2 regions of the Bacillus sp. GW821-FHT11D08 genome follow, and region 1 is predicted to be linked to the other one. Evidence: predicted binding sites of a transcription regulator. Region 1 holds the regulator's gene; the other holds the start of a gene.
What was found. The regulator NrdR, encoded in region 1, represses ribonucleotide reductase genes. The targets are predictions, from matches to a motif close to AACACNATATATNGTGTT.
Positions count from the first base shown of each region.

Region 2: the regulator NrdR is predicted to act here: its motif matches at 4,635-4,652, upstream of nrdI (class Ib ribonucleoside-diphosphate reductase assembly flavoprotein NrdI).

Region 1 is NZ_JBXARS010000003.1:366,904-376,560, forward strand. It holds gene thrS (threonine--tRNA ligase) at 1-617, opposite strand, end outside; gene ytxC (putative sporulation protein YtxC) at 1,027-1,857, opposite strand; gene AC1RRX_RS08760 (TVP38/TMEM64 family protein) at 1,923-2,564, opposite strand; gene dnaI (primosomal protein DnaI) at 2,596-3,531, opposite strand; gene dnaB (replicative helicase loading/DNA remodeling protein DnaB) at 3,556-4,965, opposite strand; gene nrdR (transcriptional regulator NrdR) at 5,077-5,535, opposite strand; gene speD (adenosylmethionine decarboxylase) at 5,784-6,164, opposite strand; gene AC1RRX_RS08785 (glyceraldehyde-3-phosphate dehydrogenase) at 6,403-7,425, opposite strand; gene AC1RRX_RS08790 (winged helix-turn-helix transcriptional regulator) at 7,633-8,019, opposite strand; gene AC1RRX_RS08795 (MFS transporter) at 8,203-9,402, shown strand; gene AC1RRX_RS08800 (aldo/keto reductase) at 9,461-9,657, shown strand, end outside.
Region 2 is NZ_JBXARS010000004.1:152,824-162,480, forward strand. It holds gene AC1RRX_RS10270 (N-acetylmuramoyl-L-alanine amidase) at 1-420, shown strand, start outside; gene AC1RRX_RS10275 (hypothetical protein) at 469-1,089, opposite strand; gene nrdF (class 1b ribonucleoside-diphosphate reductase subunit beta) at 1,138-2,127, opposite strand; gene nrdE (class 1b ribonucleoside-diphosphate reductase subunit alpha) at 2,145-4,247, opposite strand; gene nrdI (class Ib ribonucleoside-diphosphate reductase assembly flavoprotein NrdI) at 4,207-4,599, opposite strand; gene AC1RRX_RS10295 (hypothetical protein) at 4,859-5,074, opposite strand; gene AC1RRX_RS10300 (YmzC family protein) at 5,157-5,432, opposite strand; gene hfq (RNA chaperone Hfq) at 5,529-5,750, opposite strand; gene miaA (tRNA (adenosine(37)-N6)-dimethylallyltransferase MiaA) at 5,790-6,734, opposite strand; gene AC1RRX_RS10315 (YmaF family protein) at 6,832-7,236, opposite strand; gene ymaG (inner spore coat protein YmaG) at 7,337-7,648, shown strand; gene erbA (SMR family multidrug efflux transporter EbrA) at 7,786-8,100, shown strand; gene erbB (SMR family multidrug efflux transporter EbrB) at 8,118-8,471, shown strand; gene AC1RRX_RS10335 (OsmC family protein) at 8,485-8,937, opposite strand; gene AC1RRX_RS10340 (poly-gamma-glutamate hydrolase family protein) at 8,997-9,657, opposite strand, start outside.

The DNA of each region.
Region 1 (9,657 bases):
GCGCCCGCAAGGCTCAGCAGCTTAAATTCTTTAATTTTGCCTGTAGACGGCACGTGCACGCCGCGGCACAGGTCAAAAAATTCGCCCTGCTCATAAATGGAGACCGTTTCGTCTTCAGGGATGGCATCCAGCAGTTCAAGCTTCAGATTATCGCCGATTTCCGCAAACATGGCTTTTGCTTCATCACGGCTCACTTCTTTTCGGATAATCGGCAGATTTTCACCGACGATGCGTTTCATTTCTTTTTCAATCTTCGGAAGGTCATCCGGCGTCAGCGCCTGCTCCATTTCAATGTCATAATAGAACCCGTTTTCAATGACGGGGCCGACTCCGAATTTCACATCTTTATAAATGCGTTTAATCGCCTGGGCCAATAAATGCGCCGTGCTGTGCCGCATGATGTTCAAACCTTCTTCTGTGCCTTCTGTTATGATTTCTACGGCACCATCCTCTTGAATCGGCGTTCTTAAATCAATTTCCTGTCCGTTCAGTTTTCCGGCTAAAGACTTTTTCTTTAATCCCGGACTGATGGATGCCGCGATATCTTCTGTTGTTGTTCCTTTCGGAAATTCCTTTACCGCTCCGTCCGGAAATGTGATGTTGATCATATCTGACATCTTCGTCACTCCTTTTTTTATGCAAATCAAAAACCCCGCCCCCTATGAAAGGGACGAGGTTAAATAAACGGAATCGTGGTTCCACCCTTTTTTCCGCGCGGCCGATTGTTTCGGCACCTGCGGCTCTAAACTCTGTAACGGGAGTTCCCGTCAGCTATTACTGGCGCTTCTTCCGGCGTTCACAGCTGAAGTTCAAAGGCGGTAAAGACAATGATCCATAGCTGGAAAGCTTTCAGCCTGGGCTCTCCTCTCTTATAAAGCCGGTATCAATGCTTCATGTCCTTATCAATACGTGTAGCAATCATTAATCTTTTATGTATTATAAAATGTCTGTGAGAAAAATGCAACTCGGTTTTCCGTCTGATTTCGCACAGACAGCCCTGCCGCTTACACAAGGCCGTCCGTGCGGCTATCCTTCCGTCTTCTCGGCTGCAAACGCGCCCAGCGGAAAAAGGCGCACCCTCTCCTGAAACACGTTTTGAATCGTTCTGGACATCATATGCTCCGGTTTGTCCGTATACAGTTCTACCGTCTCAGGCGCAATGGAGATCAGCGGCGCAAGGAGATGGGAATCTATATACATCGGGTGCTCCCGCACAAACCGTCTGTCTATGTATTTTTTCTGTTCCCGTTCTGACACATAGCGCAGCTCCCACAGCGTAAAAGCCCTGTCATGGACGATGCGGACTTTCTTCATCCGCGGCGGATTGGATGTCACATAATCTCTCAGAGACTGGATAAAGTTTTGATATTCCTGTTCCATCCGGTATTCATCTATCGCAGCCTCCGCGTATTCTCTGAGCCGCTCATAATACCTGCCGAGCCGGAACGTCTGAAACGAACGCACGGAAAAAACACCCGCATCAAGTGAAATCGTCCGGAGCGCATCTGAAATAAACTGTGTGCGCGGCTCTTTCTTCGGCTCGAACGGATGATCCTCAAGCTCTCCTTCCATAATGCTGTGTGCAAGCTGAAGGATTTGCTGCTGTTCATCCTGATCGGTGAAGCAGTATGCGTCCTCAATAAGCGAAAGCATATGCTCGTCTTCTTTGCATTCCAAAAAAAACCTGACAAGTATCGGCTCAATAAAGCGCTGAACGCAAAAAGCCGTTTCAGACCTTGCGATTCCGACTTTTTTTATGCCTTCACGGACAATAAAATGTCTCCGGTCGTCCGATTGCTGAATGAGATGTAAAAAAGCGGCGGTATCATGGTCATCTTCAAAGATCACTTCAAGCATATTTGTCCCCCCTTACGGCATCTGTTACAAGTATATGGGGGATGTTTTTAAAATAGACGTAAAGGTTAGCTTTCACCGCCGAACAAATGGCGCACCTTCTTTTTAAATATAACGGGAAGCGATAAAAATACGATGTAAAGACAGATCACGCCGAGTACGGTCAGCACATTTCCGGACATAAAGCTCGCGCCGAGCACATTCAGGACGATCGTCCCCGGAATGATGCCCGCTGCGGTCGCCAAAAAATACGTCATCGGCCTGACTTTCGATAGGCCCGCGGCATAGCTGATCACATCAAAGTTAACAGGCAGAATACGCAGGATAAAAATATAAAAGAAGCCATTGGTTTTCATCTGCTTTTGAATGGCTTCCATTTTTCCATGACGGCTTTTCTCATTAAAGGCAAACAGCCCCGCCGCAAAAAAAGACGCGGCGGCAGCGCCCATTGAGCCCGCCAGCGTATACACGGTGCCGAAAAACGGGCCGAACGCCAATCCTCCGGCGACGGAAACGATTGATACGGGAAACAGCACAAAAGGCCTGACGATGGAAATTCCGATAAACACAAGCGGCGCAAAAACACCGAACGATAACACCCACAGCCGTATCTCCTTAGGCGACAGATTCAGATATTTGCGGTTTGCCCACAGCAAAAGGCCCGCTCCCGCCGCAGCCGCAGCCCAAGTGACAGCCTTCTTATTCCTCATTCCCTCAAATCCTTCCCATTGGACGCCGGCATCATGAACGGCGGCGGTTTTCCCCGTCAAGACGGACGGGCGAAGCCAAATATAAAATCCGCTCCATCAGTCTTGCCGCTTTTACTTCTTCCTTTTCTCCCCGCTGTGAATACGTAAAATGATGCTTCAGCTCGTCAGGTGAGAAATTAGACGAGAAGAAAGTGGGAAGCTGCTGGCTCATTCTGTGCTGAAGCACGGTGCCGATGACCTCATCTCTGACCCAGCTTGTCATTGACTCCGCTCCGATGTCATCAAGCATCAGTACGGGCGTCGTTTTCACCATATTCAGTTTCGCCTCCAACGACTGATCCTGGAGCGAGTTTTTCAGCTCTCTGACAAATTCGGGAACATATACGATCATTGATGAATACTCTTTTTCCGCCAGTTCGTTAGCAATGGCGGCTAAAATAAATGTCTTTCCGATTCCGAATTTTCCGTACAGATACAGCCCTTTGCCTTTTCCCGTTTCATTATAGCTCTTCAGAAAATCCGTCACATGCTGGAAAATGCCGACTCTGCTCGGATCGGTAATGTCGATCTGCTGAAACGTCGCGCCGAGAAGATCCTGCTGGATATACATGCTCTTCATCAGGGACTTTTGCCTTTTCTGGCGGTCGAGCTTTCTCTTTTCCGGACATTCGTAATATTCAATATCGATGGAACGCCCGTTGATCACAAGCTTCGGATGATAGCCTTCAAGCAGGCTGTTCGTCCGGCTGTCTTTCGAGCAGAAGGCGCACTGTTTGCTTTGCTGAACGAATTCGTACAGTTTATTTAACCCTCTGTCAATCATGCTTTGATTGATTACATCTTTCTGTTCCTTCAAAAAAGCCTGGACGTCTTCGTCGGCCATGACTTGCTCCTGCATTCGTTCCAGGCGTTTTTGAAAGTCAGGTCTTTTCGTCACGCCTTCTAAGGATCGGCTGATCGGTTCCATTCAATATCACCCCGCTTCTCTGTCTCAATAGGCAGAGTATTTTTTCAGTTTTTTCATTTCTTCCATCATTTTTTTCTTCTGTTCTTCAAGATCCTGCGCGGAAAGAGCCGGCTGTTCTTGTTTCTTCCCGGTTTCTTCTTCTTTCATCCAATCAGGGCGCTTTTCTTCCCGGACGGTTTTTTTGCCGCGCGCCGCGCCGTTTGTTTTGCCGTCCGCCCAATCAAGATATTGCCTGTGCTCTTCTATTGCGAGCTTCATTGCTTCCCGTACCGTTTTGACTTTCTTTCTGGCCCAGTGGGCGGCGATTTTTTGGATATAGTTTTTGGACAGCTTCATATCCGTTTTCAGCATGACATAATAAATCAGCACATTGGTGACGCCGGGCTCAAGCTTTTGTTCGAACATAATATCGGCGATAATCTGCAAGTCGGCTTTTGACGGCTCGGTCCCGTCCGCAATGTCCTGAAGAAGCTTTCTCGGTGATATGGTCTCAAGCTGTGCGATGAGTTCGCCGTTCAATGAATCGTCCTTTTCCGTCCGGTTTTCTCTCAAGGTGACAGGCTGTGTTTTATCAATCAGTTCCGGAAGCTTACCGCTTCTTTCAATTTGGTACCAGTCGCTGGCCGCTTTCCTCAGCGCTTCGGCCGTTATCGTATCCTGTTCATTAATTGCGGTCATGACGACGTGCTGCATGGAGATAGGATCTATTCCGTATAAATATGAAAGCTTTTTAATGCTCTCCCGCACGTCCTGCGTGATTGATTTACGCGGTATCATCGTTTCTGACAGTCCCGCCATGAAAAGCTCAAAATCAAATACTTCCTCCGTCACCGTATAGGAAGGCGCTTGTCCGACAGACGCCGTCTCATAGTCCTCGGGGAGCTTCATCGCCTCTTCCATATCAGGCGTCATTTTCCATTCACTCGGCTGAAAAGAGGCAAAAGCGTGATTAAACGGACGGGTAATTTCCCTTGCGCCCGCGCCGACGGAAGGGTGCGTGTAAAATTGTCTCAGCTGCTGGTATTTCGTTTTACCGACTCTGTTATAAAGAAAGACATTCAGCATGCCGTCTTCAAAAAAATCATTCGGTCTGAGCGGGGGCAGCAGCTCATAAATAAACATCCGCTCTTTCTGCTCGGACTCCCGGATATACACTTTCAGCAGCCCGATTCCTTCAAGCTTTCCCTGTTCATGATGAATCTTTTTTAAATTTGACTGCATCATGCCCATCAGCTGCCTGTGCGTGGATTCCGCTCCCCACAAGCGGTTCTGCTCAAGCTCCCCCCATAAGGTCATATAAAGGGAGAATGCAAAAGAACCGATCAGCGGCTGGTACAGATGTGTCAAAACCTGTCTGTCGACATCCTGAAGAAGCGAACGGCTTTTGACCGTATAAGGATCTACAGGTAATACGTCATTCCAATAGTCAGCCATGATTCTCAAACCTTCCGATATGTTTCTACTCTCATTTTACACCGTTTCTGCGATCTATCAAATGCCAATTTTGCTCATGAGAAAAGAGCCAGACACAATCTCTTAGCTCTCTCAGCGTTCTTTCTTTATTAAATCTTTCAATTCATCGATAAACACGTTTATATCCTTAAACTGCCGGTAGACGGAGGCAAAGCGGACATAAGACACCTCATCGATTTTCGCCAGACGGTCCATTACCATTTCTCCGACAAGTTCGCTTTTGACTTCAGATACACCTTGGTTTCTCAGCTCTTTTTCAATGTCAAAGCACATGTCTTCCAATGTTTTTAAAGGAACGGGCCTTTTTTCACAAGCTTTAATTAACCCGCGCAGCATTTTTTCACGGCTGAATTCTTCCCGGACGCCTTCTTTTTTCACGACGATCAGAGGCATCTCTTCAAACTTCTCAAATGTAGTGAAGCGGTAATGGCAGGCTTCGCATTCCCGCCTTCTGCGGATTGATTTCCCTTCGTCCGCAGGCCGTGAATCAAGTACGCGGGAACCGTTGTGCTGGCATGAAGGACATTTCAAATTGGATCAGCTCCCATCTGTTTCGTTGCTGTAATGCGGTTCGCAAGCTTCCGGTAAATGCCCGCCAACGTTTCTAGGATGAGCCTATTTGTTGGGAGAGCCGATAGACCGGCCTTATCTTTTCTATTTTACAAAAAAAATGCTTAAAGAAAAAGCAATGCTGTTTTTTTACATTAGAAAAGGAGCATCAGCTTCAAAGCGCGTAATGGCTTTTTCAGCTTAGCTCCCTTGTGTTTGCGTTTTGAAAATTACAGTACTTTCGCTTGTGCCTGTTTAATCTGTACAGGCCCCATTCCTCTCGGTATTTCAATGTTTTCTCTTGTATCTGCATGTAATGCGTCCGCAATGTAATCCGCAGCCACATTAGGATCCAGGTCTCCACAAGTATAAACATCAATGCTTGCATATCCGTGTTCAGGAAAACTGTGAATCGTTAAATGTGACTCAGAGATAATAACGACTCCGCTTACGCCTTGCGGTGCAAATTTGTGAAATGCGACCTCGCGCACTTCAGCTCCTGATTTCAAAGCAGCATTTACAAACGTTTTTTCAATAAAATCCATGTCATTGAGCTTATCAAAATCGCATCCCCATAGCTCGGAGATGACGTGACGCCCCATTGTTTCCATAATCATGGACCCCCCTTAACAAGAATTAAAAAAGTGAATTTCCGAGAACTGACCCGGCCATTTACCACGGGGGAAAGTTAGTCCGGAGAGGTCCTAACCCTTTAAGTAATTCCGAAGCAGTCACGAGCAAGAAGTTCACGAAAGATAGTATACTGTGTTTAAGTTTATTTTGCAAGGTGTGTTTTTTGCGAATATGCCGTTAAGGGTTTTTTTCTAACAAATGTCCATGATCTTTAGTCTACACAGCTGACGGGTGTTTCATTCGCGCGGCGACGTGACGGATAAGATCAACGACCCGGCAGGAATATCCCCATTCATTGTCATACCAGGCGAGCACCTTTACTTTTCGGTCTTCCATCACCATCGTTGTCAGACCGTCGATGATCGCAGAGTGTGAATTCGTATTATAATCCGAAGAAACGAGCGGCTCATCCGAATAATCAAGAATGCCGTACATCGACGTTTTTGCGGCTCTTTGGAAAGCGGCGTTCACTTGCTCGGCCGACACATCTGTTTTCAGATCGCAGACAAGGTCCACTAATGACACATTCGGAACGGGAACACGCAAAGCGAGACCGTGAAGTTTTCCTTTCAAATGAGGAAGCACGAGCGACAGCGCTTTGGCGGCGCCTGTAGAAGTCGGAATGATGGATTCTCCGCACGCTCTCGCCCTCCGCAGATCTTTATGCGGATTGTCGATATTTTTTTGATCATTCGTGTAAGCGTGAACAGTCGTCATCAGGCCGCTTTCAATCCCGAATTCCTGATCAAGCACTTTGACGACCGGCGCAAGACAGTTTGTCGTGCAGGATGCATTTGAAATAATGACATGTTCATCGGGATTGAACTGCTCTTCATTTACTCCCATGACAATGGTAACGTCTTCATTTTTGCCCGGAGCCGTTAAAATGACTTTTTTCGCCCCTGCTTCAATATGGCTCATTGCTTTTTCTTTTGAATTAAATTTTCCCGTTGCCTCTACGACGATGTCTATTCCGCATTCTTTCCACGGAAGCTCTCTCGGGTCCCGGCGATTGAACAGCATAATATGTTTTCCGTTGACGATCAGGCTGTCGTCGGAGGTCTCAACTTCTTGATCGTATTTGCCGTGAATTGTGTCATACTTTATCAAATGAGCAAGCGTTTCCGGGGGATAGCTTGCATTAATGGCTGTTATTTGAATTTGATCATCTTCCATTGCTTTTCTGAACACCATTCTTCCGATTCTTCCAAACCCGTTGATTGCTACTTTTACCTTCATGCTCAGGTCACCCCTTTTTAATATGCCACTCTAATTTACCTTTATTTATATATAGTATAACACATTAAAAGAAATCCGCCAGTACAACTTGATAAAAATCCACCCTTATACCGATCAATATGTTGTTCAATCGGTTTTTTTGCATATAAAATGATTTTTCTTCCATAAAAAAAGCAGGATCAGCGTCTCAGGCTGCCTGCTTTTTTCTTATATTTGTCCCGGTTCTTTAAATTTGTCATTTAAAATGCTGTCCTCTAAAACGGAAGACACCTCGCCGTACCGTTTAGCAATATGCATCGCGCCCCAGTCGCACAGCGCGTTTAAAATTCTTTCCAGACTGTGCCCGTATTCACTCAGCTCGTATTCCACTTTCGGCGGCACCTGATTGTATACGATCCGGTTGATGACGCCGTCAGCTTCCAGCTCCCGCAATTGCTGTGTCAGCATCTTCTGGGTGATGTCCGGCATAAGCCGCTTCAATTCGCTTGTCCGTTTTTTCCCGCGCATGAGGTGGCAGAGGATCACACACTTCCATTTTCCGCCGATCACTTCAAGCGCCGCCTCTACGGATATATTGTATTTTTTCTTCAGCAACGGTAATTCCTCCTCATCTATAGGAACTAAAAAGTGCCTATGGCACTTAAAAGTACGTTCTTTTCAATGACACTTCTATCGATCATAATGACATTTGCCGGCTGAAAAGGAATGTACTCTTATACTTATATCGTTTACCCGGCATCATTTCAACCATACATTATCGTTCAAGGAGGAAAACAGATGTCTTCACATCGCCAAAGCTATTTACCAGCGCTGCTGGCATTAGCCGTCAGCGCTTTTGCGATCGGCACAACCGAATTTATCAGCGTCGGGCTGCTGCCGCTTATATCTCAAGATCTGCATATACCTGTGACCACGGCGGGACTTACCGTTTCCATGTATGCTCTGGGCGTGACATTCGGCGCGCCGGTTTTAACGTCTCTCACATCCGGCATGTCGCGGAAAACGCTGCTGCTCTGGGTGATGTTAATTTTTATCGCCGGAAATACACTCGCAGCGAGCGCTTCCTCAATCGGCGTCTTACTGGCGGCACGGGTCATTTCGGCTTTTTCCCACGGCATTTTCATGTCAATCGGGGCAACAATCGCCGCCAATATCGTGCCGGAGCATAAAAGAGCAAGCGCGATTTCTATCATGTTTACGGGGCTGACGGTGGCTACGGTGACCGGCGTTCCATTCGGCACCTATCTCGGCCAGCAATTCGGATGGAGAATCGCATTTGCCGTCATTGTGGCGGTAGGAATCATCGCATTCCTCACAAACGCGCTTCTCGTTCCGTCACATTTGCGCAAAGGGACGAAAACCGCATTTGCCGAGCAGGTCAAACTCGTCACAAACGGCCGGTTATTGCTTTTATTTATCATTACCGCGTTAGGCTACGGCGGAACGTTTGTCGTGTTTACGTATTTATCTCCGCTTCTTCAGGAGGTAACCGGTTTTCAGAAAGAAACCTTCGCGGCCATCCTGCTCATTTACGGAATTGCGATTGCCATCGGAAACATGATTGGCGGCCGTTTATCAAACCGAAATCCGCTGAAAGCCTTGTTTTATATGTTCATTGTCCAGGCTGCTGTGCTGTTTGTTCTGACTTTTACCGCGCCGTTTAAAACAGCCGGGCTGATCACCATTATTTTCATGGGGCTGTTGGCGTTTATGAATGTGCCGGGGCTTCAGGTATATGTCGTGATGCTGAGTGAACGTTTTGCGCCAAGCGCCGTTGATACAGCATCAGCATTAAATATCGCGGCATTTAATGCCGGAATCGCGATCGGCTCGTTTGCCGGCGGAATCATTACAGACTCAATCGGAATCATTCATACCGCTTGGATCGGGTCGCTGATGGTGCTCAGCGCGGTCGTATTAACCGGATGGAGCAGGAAGCTTGAAAAGCGGGATCGCACTGCCCTTGAAAGGAGGTGAGTTTTTCTTCAGCGCATTTTGATTGTTTCAACAGACAACTAATAGGAGGAATATATACATGACAACACATTTACAAGCAAAAGCAACATTGCATAACGGAGTAGAGATGCCTTGGTTCGGCATCGGAGTTTTCAAAGTAGAGGAAGGCGCGGAACTCGTCAACGCGGTGAAAACGGCATTGGTGCACGGCTATCGCAGCGTTGATACCGCCGCGATTTACGGAAATGAAGAAGGTGTCGGCGAAGGCATCCGCCA
Region 2 (9,657 bases), on a different contig from region 1:
GCATCGGGTTTTAATGACCGAGGAAAAAAAACAGCCAACTTCCATGTGCTGCGGGAGACAAGTATGCCGGCGATTTTGACGGAGAATGGTTTTGTTGATACGTCAGCTGATGCAAACAAACTGAAAACAGCCAGTTTTATTGAAAGCCTTGCAAGAGGACATGCCAAGGGCTTGGAGCAAGCTTTCGGTCTAAAAAAAAAGGCTGACTTATATAAAGTGCAAATCGGTGCATTCAAAGTGAAAGCAAATGCTGATGCGCTTGCCGCCGATGCGGAGTCTAAAGGTTTTGACGCGATTGTGCTTCCAAAAGGCGGCTTATTTAAAGTGCAGATCGGCGCATTCTCTTCCAGAGATTACGCTGAAGCGTTGGCCGCGCGGGCCGAAAAAGCCGGATTTGATGCCTTCATTATACAAGACTAAATGAAAAACCCCCGCTCTCCCTTTTTTGGGACGAACGGGGGTTTTTTGTTATTGAAGTATATCGGCGACAAACTGAGACCAAGCTTCAAGACGCTGATACACATTTTCCTCTTTCAGTTCGCTCAGTTTCATCCAGCGGCCGGCGATTTGATCTTTTTCTTTCACTTCGACTTGTGCCGCAGACGCTAACTGGAGCGCAGAAAGGATGCCGATATGCACCTTCCCTACATCGTTTTCATCATCATTGATCAGGCCGAGTGTGACAATGTTTTGTTTGTCCTCCTCGCGAATGTACAGTTCTTCCGCCAGCTCCCGGTCGGTATTCTGTTTCAGCACTTCCGAAAATGAAGCCGCCCCTTCCATAGGGTTCATGTGTCCGCCGAAGCCGAGAGAAAGCTTATTATGGAGGCGCGATTCCCCTCCGCCGGCGAGCCGTTCATACACAAACACCTCATCATCGCGGCGGATGACGACATACGGAATCGGCTGTTTAAATCGCGGGTCCTCTTCCGCGTCGCCTCTTCTGATTTCAAAAAAATGCGCCTCAATTTGAGCCATAATGTTTACGATACGTTCATCCTCGCTGTTGACTCCCTGAAATGTCAGCATTTCGTTTTGAAAGACGTCACTCCGCGGTGCAGCCAAGATGATTTCATCCATTTTATTCATGCCCGTTCCTCCTGTCTTACCTCTCCATTCAAGCCAAAAGAGCAGATATTATATCTGCTCTTCATCTTGGCCAAAATAAAAATCTTCGTCCTTAATCGGTTCTACCGTCGCCTTTTTGTAACCGTTCCCTTTCATGGAGAAGAAATCATGTGATTTTGTTTTGGTGTTTAATCCGTTTAATACGATCGGATTAATATCCTCTTCTTCAAAGTAAGGATCGAACCCTAAGTTCATCAAAGCTTTATTGGCGTTATAGCGGATGAATTTCTTTACATCGTGTGAGAGTCCGACTTGATCGTACAAGTCCTCTGTATATTCAAGCTCATTGTGATAAAGCTCTTCTAAAAGCTCAACCGCAAATTCGCGAAGTTCCGCTTTTTTCGCTTCTGTTTGTTTATTGTATATTTCTTGGGCAAGCAGTCCGACATATACACCGTGGATCGCTTCATCACGAAGGATCAGGTTGATAATTTCACCGCTATGCATCAGTTTTCCTTGTCCGTAGAAATATAACGGATAATAGAAACCGCTGTAGAATAGGAAGCTTTCTAAATACACAGATGCAACCATGGCTTTGAACAGTGAAATCTCGTCATCTTTTTTAATCGCTTTGTAGAGTCCGACGATGATTTGCGCTTTTTTCTGCAAAAATTTGTTTTGTTTGACCCATTCGAATACTTCATTAATTGTTTCAGTCGGTGCCAGTGTCATGAAAATATTAGAGTACGATTTTGCGTGAACGGCGTTCTCCATCATCGCCATAAAATTCAGCACGGCTTTCCGCTGGTGGCCGTCTACGTGTTCAGCCACGATCGGCATTCCTGTATTCCCCTGCTCTGTATCAAGAAGAGTCAATCCGGCCAGTACCTTCATATACGTGTCTTGCTCGTTTTTCCCGAGGTACTTCCATGTGAGGATATCGCCGTTTAAAGCAATCTCTTCCGGAAGCCAGAACTGTTTCACATTTTGGTTATAGAACATTTGGGTAAAGTCGTCTTCATGCTTTGACCAGTTTGCTGCGTCATAAATTTTCGTCACTATAAACTCTCCTTTAATCAAACAACACAAGAAAGGCAGCTATCTTGCCCGGTATCTTTCGTTCTTGCATAGTAAATGGTTTTGATGCCTCTATGGTGGGCATACAGATCAATACGGTTCAGATCACGAGTTGTCATCGTATCTTTCAAAAACAGGGTAAAGCTGATTCCCTGATCGATATGCTGCTGGATTGTCGCGATCATATCCACCACTTTGAACATGTCCATATCATAAGCTTCTTTGTAGAAGAACCAGTTATTAGACGCTAATCCCGGCATCGGGTAATACGTTTTTGAATTTCCGTATGTTCTTTCTTCGATCCGTTCCATGATCGGCATAACGGACGCCGTGCTGGATTGGACGTAGGAAATGGAGCCTGTCGGCGCGATGCACAGTCTGTAGCTGTGATACATACCGTGTTCAGCGACAAACGCCTTCAGCTCTTTCCAGTCTTCGATTGTCGGAATGTGCATGCCCTCAAAGAGCGCAGCGATTTTTTCGTATGCCGGTGAGAACTCTTTTTCGATGTATTTATTGAAATATTCTCCCGTTGCATAAGTGGAGCCTTCATAATGCTCAAACGTTTCGCCTTTTTCTTTCGCAAGCTCAGCTGAACGCTGGATGGAATAAAAGTTCACCATCATAAAGAACGTATTCGCGAAATCTCTTGCTTCCGGGCTTTCATAAGCGATGCCGTTTTGGGCAAGGTAGCCGTGGAGGTTCATGGCGCCTAAACCGATCGACTTCATCGCTTTGTTCGCGCGTCTGACTGCCGGCGCGTTGCGGATATCCGTCGTCTCAGATACATGAGTCAGGGAATCCGTCGCGAGTTTCACCGTGCGCTCAATCGATTTATGTTTCATGACATTCAAAATATTTAATGAACCAAGGTTGCAGGAAATGTCCAAGCCGATTTCGTCTTCTTCATCATAATCTGTGTAAGCCGAAACTTGTGACGCTTGAAGCACCTCAGAGCAAAGGTTCGAGAATTTCACTTTTGATACGTGGTTATTCGCGTGCTCTTTGTTTACGTTGTCCTGGAACATAATGTACGGATAACCTGACTCAGAACGGAGAACGGCAAGCTTTTCAAGCAATTTGCGCGCATTCACTTTTTCTTTTTTGACACGCGGGTTGTCGACAAGCTCCTCATACATCGCCGTCATGTCCATTTCGTCCATATGCTGGCCGTATTCTTTATAAATCGTATGCGGATAGAATACATAAGCCGCTTTGTCCTCACGTGCAAGCTCAACGAACTTATCCGGAATGACGACACCGATAGAAAGCGTCTTGACGCGCACATCTTCATCCGCAGAAATCTTTTTCGTATCAAGAAAATCATTGATATCGCGGTGGAAAATGTTTAAATACGCCGCGCCCGAGCCTTGTCTCTGTCCCATTTGGTCAGCGTAACGGAACGCATTATCAAGAAGCTTCATGACGCCTACAACGCCTTTTGTGGCGTTTTCAACATCTTTAATCGCTTCACCTTTCGCGCGAAGCTTGGACAGATTAAGAGAAACCCCGCCGCCCAATTTAGACAGCTGCATGGAAATATCGATCGCCCGTGAAATATCGTTTAAGGAATCATTGACTTCGAGCAAGAAGCAGCTCACCAGTTCTCCGCGGCGTTTTCTGCCGGCATTCAAAAATGTCGGTGTACTCGGCTGATATTCCTGGTTGATCATCAGGTTTACATATTCTTTTGCTTTCTCAGTGTCGCCGTTTGCGAAGAACAGCGCGACGATTGAGATTCGGTCCTCATAACGCTCGAGGATTCTTTTCTTGTCATTCGTTTTCAAAGCATAGTCATTATAAAATTTAAACGCACTCATGAAGGAAGGAAAACGAAACTTCTTAGCGTAAGCTGTCTTAAACACTTCTTTAATGTCTTCAAAAGAGTAAAGGCTTAAGAATTCCTCTTCGTAGTATTGGTTTTCAATCAAATAATCCAGCTTCTCTTTCAAATCGTGAAAGTAAACTGTGTTTTGATTGATATAGTCAACAAAATAGCTATGTACAGCCTCTTTATCTTTATCAAACTGGAATTTTCCATCTTGTTGGATCATGATTTCGTTATTTAACTGGATCCATTTTGGCACTTGATTTTGTGACAACTCTTTCTACCTCCTGAGTAAACAATTCAACGTCTTTAGATGTGCCGCTGAGTTCAAATTTGTGCAAGATCGGCACCTGATATTGTCTTGAAATGGTATCGGCGCTTTTTGCAAAGTTATCGCCCCATACTTTGTTGCCGCTCGCAGCGACTCCTAATAAGAGATGGGCGTATTTTTCGAGAAATGATTGTGTTGATGCCGGTACCTGACCGAAGTTTGTCGTGTAGGTGACCAAAACAAACGGAGTGTCCACGTGGTCCGTTTCGTCCACCTTGCGGATCAGCTGAAAGTCTGTTTTATTCACAAAACGCTGAACATTCCCTGTCTTTGAATCAAATATGATTTGAACCATCCTTATCACGACCTATCAAAAATAATGAATCTCTTAACACTATATATAGTATACTAACCTCTCAGAAAAACACAACATATTGAGATCGATTTATAAAAAATTCATATTTTTGAAAGAGCGGACTTTGGCTCTGGCCCGATTAACGCCCAAAAAAGAGAGCAGAACGAGAATCATCTCTCATCCTACTCAAGGTGTCATGTGTAAGCCGATGTCTATCATAACATGAAAAAAAACTGCTTAGTAGTCTAGACTTTTATTCTTATTTTTTGTAAGAATCACATTTTTTTTCGCTTTCAACGGTTTCTTCAATCTCCACATCAGCACCGATTTCTTTCAGTACGGCTTTCAGAGCGCTTGTGATGGAAGCCTCTCTGATCAGTTCTTTGCCGTCAACGATGATGCTGGTTCCATATTCATAGCAGGAATCATCTTCACAAGTTTCTTCCCAATGGTTGATTATCACCTTGTGTTTCAATCGTCTCACCCTCTGCATGATCAATGTCAGTACCTAGTGTAGCTTGTGCGGCCCGCTTTGTAAATTCGAACGCTTGTGAAATTTATTCAAGCTCATCCAGCGCCGTTTCTTTTTTCAGTTCGATTTTATTCGTTTTTTCATCATAGCGGTATATTTTTAAGTAACCGTCCTCGACGATGCCGAAACGATTATGTTCCAGCTGCACCATGCCTTCTGTCTGCGGTTCGGCATCCGATGAGCCGCCGTCATCATCCGTCACCACCGTCTCATGATTGCTGCAAGCTCCAAACAGCAAAAAAACAGCGATCCAAACGAGCGTAATCCTGATTCTTCTCAGTTCATTTTCACTTTCGAACACGATTTTCCGAACCCCCTTTTATGTTTCCGATATACAGCCTGCAATATACAGATGCGCATAGAAAAAGACCATTGTTCATGGTCTTTTTCAAAAAGTCTATTCAAGCTCAAGCTGGACGTTTTTTTGCGGGGCGAACGTGGAGATGGCATGTTTATAAATAAGCTGCTGCTTCCCCTCCGTTTCGAGCAAAACGGTAAAGTTGTCAAAGCCTTTTACCTGGCCGCGAAGCTGGAAGCCGTTGAGTAAAAACACCGTGACGAACGTATTGTCTTTTCGGATTTGATTCAAAAACTGATCTTGAATATTAATCGGTTTCATGTTTCGTCCTCCTTGGTTCTCAATACAATACTGTTTCGATTAAATTTCCAGTTTTCCTGCTATGCACTCGAAAATTTCCTTTTTTTTCTGCTCAATATCAACAGGCGGCGTCATATCTGTCCATGAAACGGGCATTTTATTGCGAAACCAGGTCAGCTGGCGTTTCGCATATCGCCTTGAATTTTGTTTTAATTGTTCCACAGCCTGAGGGAGCGGCACTTTTCCATCAAGATATTCATACAGCTCTTTATAGCCGATCGCCTGAATCGATTGGCTGTCCCGGATATTCATATCATACAGCCGCTTTACTTCGTCAAGAAGGCCGGTTTCCAGCATCAGGTCAACGCGCTCGTTAATCCGGCCGTACAGCACTTCTCTGTCCATTGTAAGACCGATAAGAACCGCATTGTAAAGCAGCTCCCGTTTTTGGGTTTTAAGATGCTCTGACATTGTTTTTCCCGATACATGCAGAATTTCGAGCGCGCGGATGACTCTTCGCGTGTTGTTTTGATGAATGGCTGCCGCCGCTTCCGGGTCGGCTGCCGCAAGCTTGGCATGAAGCGCTTCCGCCCCTTCTTCAGCCGCCAGTTTCTCCATGCGCTCCCGGAATACAGGGTCGCCGGAGTTTTCCGTGAACGTATAGTCATACAGCACGGACTGAATGTACAGACCCGTTCCCCCGACAATCATCGGCAGCTTTCCTCTATCGGCAATCTCGGTGATTTTTCCCCTTACCATTTTCTGATAATCCGCCGTTGAAAAAGTGTCGGACGGCTCCAAAATATCAATCAGGTGATGCGGCACGCCTTCTGTCTCTTCTTCGGTGACTTTGGCCGTTCCGATGTCCATCCCTTTATATACCTGCATGGAATCTCCGCTGATGATTTCCGCATTCAGCATTTTCGCGAGTCCGATGCTTAGTTTTGTTTTTCCGACTGCCGTCGGTCCGACGAGTATGACGACAGGCTGTTTTTTATTTTTCAATATGTATCACTCTCTTTTATAAATCTCCCCCTAATTATAGCATTCATTTCTTCAGGCACCTATCCATTTTGCCCTTTTTCCTGAGCGCTAAACGTCGCTACCACCCGATCGGCTCGTTTCCGACAACCTCTCTCGTTTTTCCTTTGAGTGTATGGCGGTGCGTTTTCCGTCCTTCCTCCCGCGGATCGTAAACGACGCCGCCGTGCTGGATCTGAATCGGCTCATTGTAGGCGGCAAAGGTGGTCTCTGAAAGCTCATGGTAATGTGTTCCGTCAACCCTCGGGATGGCAGGGCCGGAAATGCCGTAATACCTATGAAAATGGCCGTTTTCAAACGAGGTGATGCCCGTATAGAAATGTGTATGCTCATCTGTATTGCTGCCGTTTTCCGGCTGCGAAAAGCCTTCAATCAAATGGTAATGCCCCTGCACTACATCCGTAACCGCCCGGTATGCGTGTGTGTGCGGAGGTTTTTTTGACCAATCGGACTGATACAGGCCCACAAAAGCTCACTCCTTTATTTTTTGATAAACGCCCAATCAAAAATTGGTGGGCTGAATACTCTGTTATCATCTCAAATTTATTCTTGGAGGTACCTTAATTATGAATGAAGAATACGCATACGCAGTAGATAGTGATATGAGACAGTTCGGGCGGCCTGGATTTGGGTTCGGACGTCCCGGATTTGGGTTTGGACGGCCGGGCTTCGGCTTCGGGCGTCCCGGATTCGGATTTGGATTCGGACGGCCGGGTTTCGGATTTGGCCGGCCTTGGTTTGGTTATGGATTCGGACGGCCGTTTGTTTTTTACGGCGGACCGTTTTTCGGAGGGCTTGTCGGGGGGCTTGTCGGGAGCGCTTTATTCAATCCGTACTTGTACGGGGGTTACGGCTACGGCTATCCGTATTACTATTGACGAATCAAAAAGGTTCCTCCTCGGGGGCCTTTTTGTATAGGCCTAATGTCTTGACTTGGCGGACAAAGTTCGGATATTATTTTATTTTACTGCCTTAAACAAAAGGCATAACGATTATGATGAGAGGGGGATTTGATATGATTCTGGGTTATATCTTCCTCACAATTGCTATTTTATCAGAGTCAATCGGCGCGGCCATGCTGAAGGTCTCCCGCGGATTTACGCGGTTTTTGCCGAGCGCGCTTGTAGTGGCAGGCTATTCATTGGCCTTTTATATGCTTTCACTGACACTGAAACTCATTCCGCTTAGCTTATCCTATGCAACATGGAGCGGAGCAGGAACGGTGCTCGCATCCATTATCGGAGCGAAATGGTTTCATGAAAAACTGGACAAGCAGGCCGTCATCGGACTCTTTTTCTTATTGGCCGGTGTCATTTTGATGAATTGGTAGAAAGGAGAGGCATGCTGATGAAAGGATTACTTTGCTTGGCATTAGCCATTGTATCAGAAGTGTTCGGGAGCACGATGCTGAAGCTGTCGGACGGTTTTACGCACCTGTGGCCCGCTCTCGGCGTCATTGCCGGAATCGGAGCCTCTTTTATGTTTTTGAGCTTCTCTTTGAAAAGCCTTGATTTATCCGCCGCATACGCGACATGGTCAGGTGTCGGCACCGCTTTAACGGCAATTGTCGGCTTTTTTGTTTTTAAGGAGGCCATGACAGTCAAAATGATGATCGGGCTTGTTTTGGTCATCACGGGCGTCATCCTGCTGAACCGTTCCAAGTCTCAAAAAGCTAAAAAAAATCAAACGGCCCGGAGCTGACCGTTTGAACTCGTCAAGCGCGGGCAGCTTTTACTTCAACCTCAAGCTCCATCTCCACGTTTCCTTGGACCGCTCGTGAAATCATACATGAGGACTCCGCTTTTTGCGCTAACTTCCTGGCGAGCGTAAAGTCCGTTTCGGCTGCATCCGGCTTTAATAATATAAACGGGCGGTGAATGATTTTCTGGTACGTGAACACACCGTTCGTGACGTCTACAATTCCTTCAGATTCCATATGTAGATCTTCTTTATCCAGGCCGCTTCTTTCCATCATCGCCGCAAGCGTTATAATATAACAGGTCGCGGCCGCTCCAAGCAGCATTTCATCAGGATTTGTGCCTTCTCCGGGTCCGTCCATTTCCTTAGGAATGGACACAGCCGTTTCCAGCCGGCCGCTTTTAATATCGCCGACGTCATTGCGATTTCCGGGCCAATTTGCTTTTAAATAAAAGTGATGTTTTGCCAAGGGACAAACCTCCTTTTTTTCAGTTTACTCATCTTTCACTCGTTTGTCTTTTTTTAAGCTTACGAATACTCTTGATTGATCACTCTTTTTATCGTACGGACAAACCGGTAAAATTCCTCCGTTTTTGTGAATTCCCTTTCGCGGTAATCAAAATTATCAAAAAACGCTTCCCGCTGTTCTCTGCTGATCTCAAGCTGTATGCTCAGCCCGGTTTGCGCCTGGTTATTGATATTTTCGGTGTCAACCCCGGCCAGACCGGTTTTTGAGGTTGCCAATTCTGCAGAAAATCCGTTTCGTTCGAGAGCTCTCACCAATTTTTTCGCCCGCTTCCGGTCGCTTCCTCCGACAAGAGTATTTTTCTCGTCGCCTTTATAACCGTGAACTGCGATAACATAATGGTGCTGCTTAATGCTTTCGACTGCTGAAGGCTCATCGAACCTGGTGCTCGTAATATGAAGAGTCTGGTTATCATGCGTTTTTAATCCCTCAAACAGATAGGTTGAATAATCATCTCTGAAAGAGCGGACGATCTCGCTCACCCCGCCCTCAATTCTCCCTCCGTGCGGCGACATGATCAATACGGGGCTCCCCTTTCGCTTATTGTACGATATATGATAATCATCGGGGTCTTCATGTTCAGCCAAATCTTTAAAATCTGTGTATGTATCAGAAGAATTCGAGGGATCAGGGTCTGACGCATAATGAGCACATCTTATTAGT